DNA from 2 places in the Methylobacterium sp. C1 genome. Region 1 is predicted to be linked to the other one. Evidence: predicted binding sites of a transcription regulator. Region 1 holds the regulator's gene; the other holds the start of a gene.

Region 1 (5,300 bases):
TCGGTCCGGTATGTTCCGGGGCTGGTCGCGGACGGAGCGCGACGGACGGCGAAGGGGCGGCGGAGCGGCGAGGGGCTCGACAGGGCGCCCGTAGCACGAAGAGCCGGCTGTAGCACGGGCCGGCGGATGCGTTAAGAATCGCCCGCAGAATCGCTCGGCCCCGACGACAGGTCGCGCGGAGCGGGGCGGCGGCGATGCGGCGGATCGGCGCGAGGCGGGCGGGCGGCGCGGTGGCGCTGATCGGCCCGCGCGTCCGAGCCCTCCCGCCCGCCCTACCGGCGCTCCGCGGCTGGGTCGCCGCCGGTCTCGCCCGCGAGGCCGAGCAGCGCCGGCTGTTCCCCTGGCTGGCAGTGGCCTTCGGCGGCGGGATCCTGGTCTACTTCGCGGCGGCCGACGGCGCGCCGAGCCTGGCCGCGCCCCTGATCGCGGCCGCCTTCGCGCTGGCGCCGGTTCCCGTCCTCGGCGCGCGGCCGGCGGCCCTGGCGGCGGCGCTCGCGGTGGCGGCCGCGCTCCTCGGCTTCGCGGCGGCGACCTGGCGGGTCACGCAGGTCGCCGCGCCGATCCTGACGCGCACCACGATCGGTCCGCTCGTCGGAACGGTCGAGGCCCTGGACGAGCGCGAGGTCGGCGCCCGGCTGGTGATCCGGGTGGAGAGCTTCGCCGGCCTCGCGCCCGAGGCGCGGCCCGCCCGGGTGCGGGTCTCGTTCCGCAAGACGCCGATCCCGCGCCCCGGGGACGTCGTCGCCGCCACGGCGCGGCTGCTGCCGCCCCCGGAGGCGGCCCGGCCCGGCGGCTACGACTTCGCCCGGGACGCCTACTTCCAGGGGATCGGCGCGGTGGGCTCGCTGGTCGGCGCGGTCACCGTCCGGGCGCCGTCCGAGCCGCCGCCGCTGGGCCTGCGGCTCGCCGCGGCGCTGGACGCGGCCCGCAACGGGCTCACGCGCCGGATCGCGGAGGCCGCCGGCGGCCAGGCGGGCGCGGTGGCGGCGGCCCTGGTGACCGGCAAGCGCGGCCTCATCGGACCGGCGACCAACGACGCGCTCCGCGCCGCGGGCATCTACCACGTGGTGTCGATCTCGGGCCTCCACATGGTGCTGGCCGCCGGCGTGGTGTTCTGGCTGGTGCGGGCGGTCCTCGCCGCGGTGCCGCTCTGCGCGCTCCTCTGGCCGATCAAGAAGATCGCGGCCGGCTTCGCCATGGTCGGCGTCACCGCCTACTGCGCCTTCTCGGGCTGGGACATCGCGGCCGAGCGCTCGCTGATCATGACCCTGATCATGCTGGGCGCGATCCTGGTGGACCGGCCGGCCCTGTCGATGCGCAACCTCGCCCTCGCGGCGCTGATCGCGCTCGCCCGGGAGCCGGAGGGCCTGCTCGGCCCGAGCTTCCAGATGTCCTTCGGCGCCGTGGCCGGGCTGATCGCCTGCGCCCGGCTGATCGACGGGCGGCTGTTCGTGCGCCCCGGGGCCGGGCGGATCGGCCGCCTCGTCGGCACCGGCCTCTCGGCGATCACCGGGACCCTGGCCACGACCCTTGTGGCGCAGGTCGCGACGGCCCCCTTCGCCACCTACCACTTCCAGACGGTCCAGCCCTTCGGCCTCGTCGGCAACGCCCTGACCCTGCCGCTCGTCTCCCTGGTGGTGATGCCCGCCGCGGTGATCGGCTGCCTCGCCTATCCCTTCGCCCTCGACCGGCCGGTCTGGTGGCTGATGGGGCAGGCGGTGGCCGGCATGCTGGCGATCTCGGACTGGATCGCCGGGTTCGAGCGGGCGAGCCTGGTGCTGCCGGCCTTCGGCGCCGCGGCGCTGACCCTGCTGACCGCGGGCTTGCTGCTGGCGACGCTGCCGGCCTCCCGCCTGCGCTGGCTCGCCGTGCCGCCGGTCCTGCTCGGCCTCGTCCTCGCGGCCCGGCCCGACCGCTACGACCTCTACGTCGACCGGCAGGGCGCGGGAGCGGCGGTGCGGGGTCCGGACGGGCGGCTCGCGGCCCTCGGAAGCCCCTCCGGCTTCGTCCTCGAGCAGTGGCTGAAGGCGGACGGTGACGGGCGGCGGCCCGCGGCGCTCATCGTCCGGTCGGGCAGCGGGCGCTGCGACCGGCTCGGCTGCACCGCCCGGCTGCCGGACGGGCGGGCGGTCGCCCTCGTCCGGGACAGGCGGGCCTTCCCGGAGGACTGCGCCCGCGCCGCGGTGCTGATCACCTTCCTCGCGGCGCCGCCGACCTGCACGGGCCCCCTGGTGATCGATCGGCAAGTCCTCGCCGCCCGCGGGGCCGTGGCCCTCCGGGCCGACGGCGACGGCTTCGCCGCGCGCTTCGCCCGGGACGACGGGCGCGCCGTGCCCTGGCGGCCGGCCCCGGGACGCGATCCGGGACCGCCGCGGCCGGTCACCGCGGAGGACGGGGCCGCCGCGCCGGGCGGAGACCTCGCTCCCGGCGACGCGCCGGCCGAGCCGCTTCAGTAGCGGCGGACGAGGCTGACGAGGCGGCCCTGGATCCGGACCCGGTCGGGCCCGAGCACGCGGGTCTCGTAGGCCGGGTTGGCGGCCTCCAGGGCGATCGAGGAGCCGCGGCGGCGCAGGCGCTTGAGCGTCGCCTCCTCGTCGTCGATCAGCGCCACGATGATGTCGCCGGTATTGGCGGTGTCCTGCTTGCGGATGACCACGAGGTCGCCGTCCAGGATCCCGGCCTCGACCATCGAGTCGCCGCGCACCTCGAGGGCGTAGTGCTCGCCGCCGGCCACGAAGTCCGGCGACAGGGTGATGGCGTGGCTCTGGTTCTGGATCGCCGAGACGGGCGTACCGGCCGCGATCCGGCCCATGACGGGGATCGAGATGGCCCGGCCGGACTCGTCGATCATCCGCGTGCTCGCCGGGGCCGGCGGCTGCTTGGACTTGCCGCCCTCGACCACGCTCGGCGTGAAGCGGCGCGGCTCGGCGGGGGTCTGGGGCGCCGGCGCGGCCTGCGTCAGGCTCTCGGGGATGCGGATCACCTCGATGGCGCGCGCCCGATTCGGCAGGCGCCGGAGAAAGCCGCGCTCCTCCAGCGCCGTGATCAGCCGGTGGATGCCGGATTTCGACTTGAGGTCGAGGGCATCCTTCATCTCGTCGAACGACGGCGGGACGCCGCATTCCTGCATCCGGCTCTGGATGAATCGCAGGAGGTCCAGCTGCTTGCGCGTGAGCATCGACGGGGGACTCGCGGCTTGGCGGACCGCCACGTGACGGTCTCCGAAACAAATCACGAACAGGTTAAACGTTCCGCAAGTGTTCCGCAAGAGCGGCACCGCCACGCTCTGGGGCGGCGCAGCCAAATTGGCGGGCAACTCGCCATCGCTAACTGGCGGAGGGCAGAAAAATCTGATGCCATTCCACAGTTTGGGGGACCCGCATTGCGGACCTTGATCGCGCAGGTCCGGCATCGCCAGTTATAAGTAACTCGTTGTACGGCAGTAATTTTTTGCGGACCATGCACATTGCGGTCGGCCGAATGCGGACCCTATTGCGGACCCTGCGGCGTGAGGCGTCGGTCAGTCGCTGCGATCGGTGTCCGTGGGATCAAGGCGCGGACCGAATGCCGTCCCATCCGAGGACATGAGTTCTGTTGCCGCAACGGCTACGGCACGTGCCGCTTCGGCATCGAGCCCTTCATTTTTCTGTAACTGCTGCGCAGCCTCGGCCGCTCGTTTATATTGGAAAGCAATAGCTTTAGCCATCTGATTGAGCTCGGTCACGGTGTCCGCACCAATGACTTTGATGCGCTCAAAGGCCAGCAGGCTAAGCAAGATCGCTCGCAAGAGCTGAACATCAAGTTCTACTTCGCCACCTTGCTGTCGACCTTTATCGCCTCGACCCGTCAGAATGTAATCTATTGACGCATTCCGAGCATATGATGCGGCCACCGCCTCTGCATAAGGCACTGAGTTACGCGATCTCCACTTTGATATGTTTTGTCTAGTGGTGCGAAGAACATCGGCCAAGGCGGTATCTGTATCGACATCATATATCTCTTTCATCCGATCAAGGACAGCATCAGCATTTATCTGTTGCGCTTGGTTGGATGACGACACCGGCAGCCCTCGATCGATGGGAGTTGACATAATGGCTACAGGGGTGTTTCCATTTCGGTTACAAAACCGGAGCCTATCATGGACATCGTGTTGCACGATACCGTGCAAGCTTATGAGGCCGAATACGCACGTGTGCGTTCTGTCCTCATCGCACAGGGCAGCTCGCTCAATACGTATCTGAAGACCCGCGGCATCTGTCGCCAGCTCGCCTACAGAGCGCTGAAGGGGCGGTCTCTTGGTCGCAAGGCCATAGCCCTTAGGACGCAGATTATCCGGGACGTGCTGGATACGGCGGCCTGAAATGGAGGACTGGGTCACCGCCTCCGAAGTGGCTCAGGCTGCTGGCATTTCTGAACGCAAGGTTCGGCACGCTCTAGGGCGGATCGGCTCCGGGAAGGCGCAGACCTGGCGCGGATCGCGCCTCAACGTTCGCATGTGCCACGGGCGCGGTGGACAGGCTGGAGCTTCGTGGCGCGTTCTGGCAACGAGCCTCCCGCCCGAACTTCAGCTCCGCATTGAAGCCGCGGAAACGCGTGTTGAAGGGCTGTTGAACCCGTCCGCGAGAGCCGTTCAAGCGGCCGAGTGGTGGGCTTACTTCCTTCGTCCGGCTCTCGCCCATCCGAAGGGCTCGCGCGAACGCCGATCCGTCATGGAGGCGCTGGCAGGCGTTGAGGTGTGCGGCCCGGACGGACGTTGGTTCGTCCCGAGCCTTCGGGACATCGAGCGCAAGGTCAGCAAGGCGACGGCCTCCGGCATCCGCGGCCTCGTGCGCAAGCGGCGCGAGGTGAAGCCGGAGAGCCTACCGATCATCACCCGTCGCTGGGATGCCGCGACTGTCGCCCTGGATGATGATACCCGCGAGCGGATCGCCGGAACGATCCAACGGTACATCCGCGCCCTCTGGGGCAATGGCACGAGCTACAGCGGCGTCGTGCGCCTAGCATCCGAGCGCCTGGCCGAGCTGACGGCCCAGGCGGGCATCGGAGACTACGAAGCCAACCTGTCGGCCTGCCGGCTCCCGAAGCACGTCATCGAGGCCGGCCGGGATGCTCGTCGCGTCCACGGATACCGCACCAACACGAAGGAATGGGACAACGCCCGGCCGCGGGTGCGGCTCACCTCTGCCGGTCTCGCGCCCATGGAGGTGGTCTACGGCGACGTGCACCACTTCGATGTGTACGTGCGGCGGCAGGATGGCTCACTCGCGACACCCAAAGGCATCGCTTGGCTCGATGCAGCG
Region 2 (5,300 bases), 1.2 Mb from region 1:
ACGGTGCGCAACGCCGCCGGCGACAGCGTCGGCAAGATCGACGATCTGCTGATCACCGACGGCGGGACGCTCAGGGCGGTGGTGATCGACGTCGGCGGCTTCCTGGGCCTCGGCAGCAAGCTCATCGCGGTCGAGCCGGGAGCCCTGGTTCTGCGGCCCGGCGGCGACCGGTTCTCGGCGGTCCTCAACATGGGCAAGGACGCGGTGGCGGCGGCCCAGCCCTTCGACCCGGCCAAGGCGATCGCGGCCCCGCGCTAGGCCGCGACCGGAGGCCGTCGCCCGACGCGGCGGGACCGCGCCGGGACTGCGTCAGATGTCGAGGTCGGCGCCCTCCGCGAAGGCCGCGCGCTCGCTGATGAAGGCGAAGCGCGCCTCGGGCTTGTTGCCCATCAGGCGCTCGACCGTGTCGCCGGTCGATTCCCGGGCCTCGTCCAGGACCGCGACGCGCAGGAGCGTGCGCTTCTTCGGGTCCATGGTGGTCTCCTTGAGCTGGGCCGGCATCATCTCGCCGAGGCCCTTGAACCGCCCGATCTCGACCTTGCCGCCCTTGAACACCGTCTTGACGATCCGCTCGCGATCCGCGTCGTCCCGGGCATAGGCCACCTTCGAGCCCTGCTGCAGTCGGTAGAGCGGCGGGATCGCGAGGTAGAGGTGGCCGCGGTCGATCAGCCTCGGCATCTGCCGGTAGAAGAACGTGATCAGCAGCGAGGCGATGTGGGCGCCGTCCACGTCGGCGTCCGTCATGATGATCACCTTCTCGTAGCGCAGGTCCGTCTCGCGGAAGGCCGTGCCGGTGCCGCAGCCGAGCGCCAGAGTCAGATCCGAGATCAGCTGGTTGGCGCCGAGCTTGTCGCGCGAGGCCGAGGCGACGTTCAGGATCTTGCCGCGCAGCGGCAGGATCGCCTGGGTCGCCCGGTCCCGGGCCTGCTTGGCGGAGCCGCCGGCCGAGTCGCCCTCGACGATGAAGATCTCCGAGCCCGCGGTGCCGGCCGCCGAGCAGTCGGCGAGCTTGCCGGGCAGGCGCAGCTTGCGGGTCGCGCTCTTGCGGGCGACCTCCTTCTCCTGGCGGCGGCGCAGGCGCTCCTCGGCCCGGTCGATCACCCAGTCGAGGAGCTTGTTGGCCTGGGCCGGAGAGGCGGCGAGCCAGTGGTCGAAGGCGTCGCGCACCGCCGTCTCGACGATGCGCTGGGCCTCCACGGTGGCGAGCTTGTCCTTGGTCTGACCCTGGAACTCGGGCTCGCGGATGAACACCGAGAGCATCGACGCGCAGGTCGCCATGACGTCGTCGGTGGTCACCGCCGTCATGCGCTTGGCCTGGTTCACCCGCTCGGCGTGCTCGCGCAGGCCGCGCAGCAGCGCGACGCGGAGGCCCGCCTCGTGGGTGCCGCCCTCGGGGGTCGGGATGGTGTTGCAGTAGGAGTGCGAGAACCCGTCCTCGGCCACCATCCAGGCCACCGCCCATTCGAGCGACCCGTGCGAGCCCGGCTTGGTGATCTTGCCGGAGAACATCGCCTCGGTGACGAGCTCCTTGCCGTCGATGTCCCGGGCCAGATAGTCGCGCAGCCCGTCGGGGAAGCGGTGGACCGCCTCGGCCGGCACGTCCGCCAGCCCCTCGAGGAGGGCGGGAGCGCAGCGCCAGCGGATCTCGACGCCGCCGAACAGGTAGGCCTTCGAGCGCGCCATCTTGAACAGGCGGCGCGGGTCGAACTTCAGCGAGCCGAAGATCTGGGCGTCCGGGTGGAAACGGACCCGGGTGCCGCGCCGGTTCTGCACCCGGCCGACCAGCTCCAACGCGCCCTGCGCGTGACCGCGCGAGAAGGTCTGGCGGTAGAGGGTCTGGTTGCGCGCGACCTCGACCTCCAGCAGGTCGGAGAGCGCGTTCACCACCGAGATGCCGACGCCGTGCAGGCCGCCCGAGGTCTCGTAGACCTTCGAGTCGAACTTACCGCCGGCGTGCAGCGTGGTCATGATGACCTCGAGCGCCGACTTGCCGGGGAACTTCGGGTGCGGGTCGACCGGGATGCCGCGGCCGTTGTCGGTGACCACGAGGGCGCCGGATTCCTCCAGTTCCACCTCGATGAAGCTGGCATGGCCGGCGACCGCCTCGTCCATCGAGTTGTCGATCACCTCTGCGAAGAGGTGGTGCAGCGCCCGCTCGTCGGTGCCGCCGATATACATGCCGGGCCGGCGCCGGACGGGCTCCAGCCCCTCCAGCACCTCGATGTCGGAGGCGGTGTAGCCGCCCTCGGGCTCGGCGGCCGCGAGCGTCGCCACGGAGGCCGAGGCGTCCAGGCGCCGCCGCGGCTCGGGCGGACGGGCCGCCGCGCCCTTGCCGCCCGGCCCGAACAGGTCCCGCGCCGGGTCGCTCACGCGCGGCCTCCGCGCGCGCGGCGCGTCGGCCGGCTCGGAATCGCGCGGACGGGTCTTGGGACGGGTCTCGGGTCGTGGAGCATGCGCCTTCATCCCCGCATGATAGCGGAACAAACCGGAAACATCAAAGCCGTTCGCCCTGCGGCGAAGCGGTCGCATCATCGCATGCTGCGCCGCCGCGAGCGAGGGCCGCGGCCGCGCCGGGACACGGTTGTGCGCGCCGGGCCGTCATCACGACGTTGCACAACGATGGGTTAAGGCTTTCTCGTGACCCGCAGGCCCGGCCTCCACAGGCGACGACCGGAACAGAACGGGACGATCGACGTTAGTGGCGGAGATAAATCTTGACCGTGGTCAGGGAGCCGCAGTCCATGAGCGACGCCGCGATCGAGGCCCGCCGCCTCACGCTGATCCGATTCGAGCACGCGGCTGGCGCCGCCTTCGGCTGCGACGACGACGCGGCCGGCGTGCCGCCCGGCCGGGCCCTGATGAACTCCACCACCCTCGCGCTGGCGACCTTCGCGACCGCGCTGGCGGCGACGATCACCTACCTGGTCTGATCCCGATCGCCGACCGCGGCGCGCGCTGAGCGGGCGGCGAGCCCCCACCGACATCCGCGCGCGCGCAGCGAGGCAACCGGTCCGCGCCACGCTCGGCGGCCCCGGGCTGTCCCGGATCGCCCCGCTCCGCGCGCGAGGACGGGGCGGCCGCTCCCGGCCCCCGCCCGCGAGCCCCTCAGCCCGAGCTCGATTTCTTGGTCGCCGCCTTCTTGGCCGCCGGCTTCTTCGTGGCGGTCTTCTTCGCCGCCGGCTTGTCGCCGCTCGCGGCGCGCGCCGAACTCTTCCGGGCCGCCCCCCGCTTCGCCGGCTTGCCGCCGCCCGCGGCGCGCTTGGCGTTCACCAGGGCGATCGCCTCGTCCAGCGTCAGCGCCTCGGCGCTCATCGTCTTCGGCAGCGTGGCGTTGACCTCGCCGTCGGTGACGTAGGGTCCGTACTTGCCGGCCTTGACCACGAGGTCTCGGCCGCTGGCCTCGTCCTTGCCGAGCGGCCGGCCCGGATCGGCGGCCGGGCGGCCGCGGCCGCCGCCCTGCTCCTTGGCGACGATCAGGTCGATGGCGCGGTTGGCCCCGATCTCCAGCACGTCGTCGTCCTTGCCGAGATTGGCGTAGGTCTTCCCGTGCTGCACGTAGGGCCCGAACCGGCCGAGATTGGCCAGGATCGGCTCGCCGGTCTCGGGGTGGCGCGCCACCTCGCGGGGCAGCGCGAGCAGGGCCAGCGCCTTGTTCAGATCCACGTCCGAGGGGCTCAGCCCCTTCGGCAGCGACGAGCGCTTCGGCTTCTCCGCGCCCTTCTCGGTGGAGGCCTCGCCGAGCTGGAGGAACGGCCCGAAGCGGCCGTCGCGGAGCGTCACCGGCAGGCCGGTCGCGGGATCGTCGCCCAGCACGCGCACGCCCGGCTGGCCGCCCTCGGCCGAGGAGCCGTCCCCGTCGCCGTCGATGCCCGTGGCCGAGAGCTGGCGGGTGTACTTGCACTCCGGGTAGTTCGAGCAGCCGATGAAGGCGCCGAACTTGCCGAGCTTCAGCGACAGCTGGCCCGAGCCGCAGGTCGGGCAGGTGCGCGGGTTCGAGCCGTCGCCCTTGTCGGGGAAGATGTGCGGCCCGAGAAGGCCGTTCAGCGCCTCCAGCACGTCGGCGACGCGCAGCTCCTTGGTCTCGCCGATCGCCGCGGAGAAGTCGCGCCAGAAGTCGCGCAGCACCGCCCGCCAGTCGATCTCGGCGTTGGAGACCCGGTCGAGCTGCTCCTCGAGGCCGGCGGTGAAGTCGTACTCGACGTAGCGCCGGAAGAAGCTCTCCAGGAAGCCCGTGACGAGCCGCCCCTTGTCCTCCGGCTGCAGCCGCTTCTTCTCGATCTTGACGTACTCGCGGTCCCGCAAGGTCTGGAGCACCGCGGCGTAGGTCGAGGGCCGGCCGATGCCGAGCTCCTCCATGCGCTTCACGAGGCTCGCCTCGGAGTAGCGCGGCGGCGGCTCGGTGAAGTGCTGGGTCGCGCTGATGCGCTCGCGGGTGAGGGGGTCGCCGGCCTTCATGGGCGGCAGGCGGCGGCTCTCCTCGTCCTCCTCGTCGTCCTTGCCCTCCTGGTAGAGGGTCAGGAAGCCGTCGAACTTCACCACCTGGCCGGTGGCGCGCAGGTCGATGGTCCGCGGCCCGACCTTGGCGGTGACGTCGACGGTGGTCCGCTCCAGCTCGGCCGATTCCATCTGGCTCGCCATGGTGCGGGTCCAGATCAGCTCGTAGAGCCGGGCCTGCTCGGGCTCCAGGTGGCGCGCCACCGTCTTGGGCAGGCGGCCCATGTCGGTGGGACGCACCGCCTCGTGGGCCTCCTGGGCGTTCTTGGCCTTGACGCTGTACTTGCGCGGCACGTCCGGCACGTAGCGGTCGCCGAACTCCTTGCCGATGACCCGGCGGGCGTCCTGGATCGCCTCCGGCGCCATGTCGACGCCGTCGGTCCGCATGTAGGTGATGATGCCGACCGTCTCGCCGCCGATGTCGACGCCCTCGTAAAGGCGCTGGGCGACCCGCATGGTCTGGGCCGGCGCCATGCCGAGCTTGCGCGAGGCCTCCTGCTGAAGGGTCGAGGTGGTGAAGGGCGGCTGCGGGTGGCGCTTGGCGGGCTTGGCCTCGACGCTCGCCACCTGGAAGGTCGCGAGCTCGAGGTCGCGCCTGAAGGCGGCCGCCTCGTCGCCCGTGCCGACGTCGAGGCGCTGAATGCGCTTGCCGTCGGCGCCCACGAGCCGGGCCTCGAAGGTCGCGCCGTCCGCGGTCGTCAGCGTGGCGATGAGGGTCCAGTACTCGCGCGGCTTGAACCGCTCGATCTCCATCTCGCGCTCGACGACGAGGCGGAGCGCCACGGACTGCACGCGCCCCGCCGAGC

Evidence for each region. Region 1 encodes LexA, which represses DNA repair genes until DNA is damaged. Its sites were predicted from a motif close to TGTTCNNNNTGTGTTCNG; they were not measured.
Region 2: a site for LexA is predicted at 2,477-2,494, ahead of parE (DNA topoisomerase IV subunit B). Genes of this name have one in related genera too.

The regions. Positions count from the first base shown of each region.
Region 1 covers NZ_CP017640.1:2,470,012-2,475,311, reverse strand. The annotation lists gene gltX (glutamate--tRNA ligase) at 1-1, opposite strand, end outside; gene BKE41_RS11390 (ComEC/Rec2 family competence protein) at 195-2,456, shown strand; gene lexA (transcriptional repressor LexA) at 2,450-3,178, opposite strand; gene BKE41_RS30265 (helix-turn-helix domain-containing protein) at 3,521-4,060, opposite strand; gene BKE41_RS11380 (hypothetical protein) at 4,139-4,360, shown strand; gene BKE41_RS11375 (Mu transposase C-terminal domain-containing protein) at 4,362-5,300, shown strand, end outside.
Region 2 covers NZ_CP017640.1:1,261,493-1,266,792, forward strand. The annotation lists gene BKE41_RS05925 (PRC-barrel domain-containing protein) at 1-258, shown strand, start outside; gene parE (DNA topoisomerase IV subunit B) at 310-2,370, opposite strand; gene BKE41_RS05935 (hypothetical protein) at 2,742-2,930, shown strand; gene topA (type I DNA topoisomerase) at 3,106-5,300, opposite strand, start outside.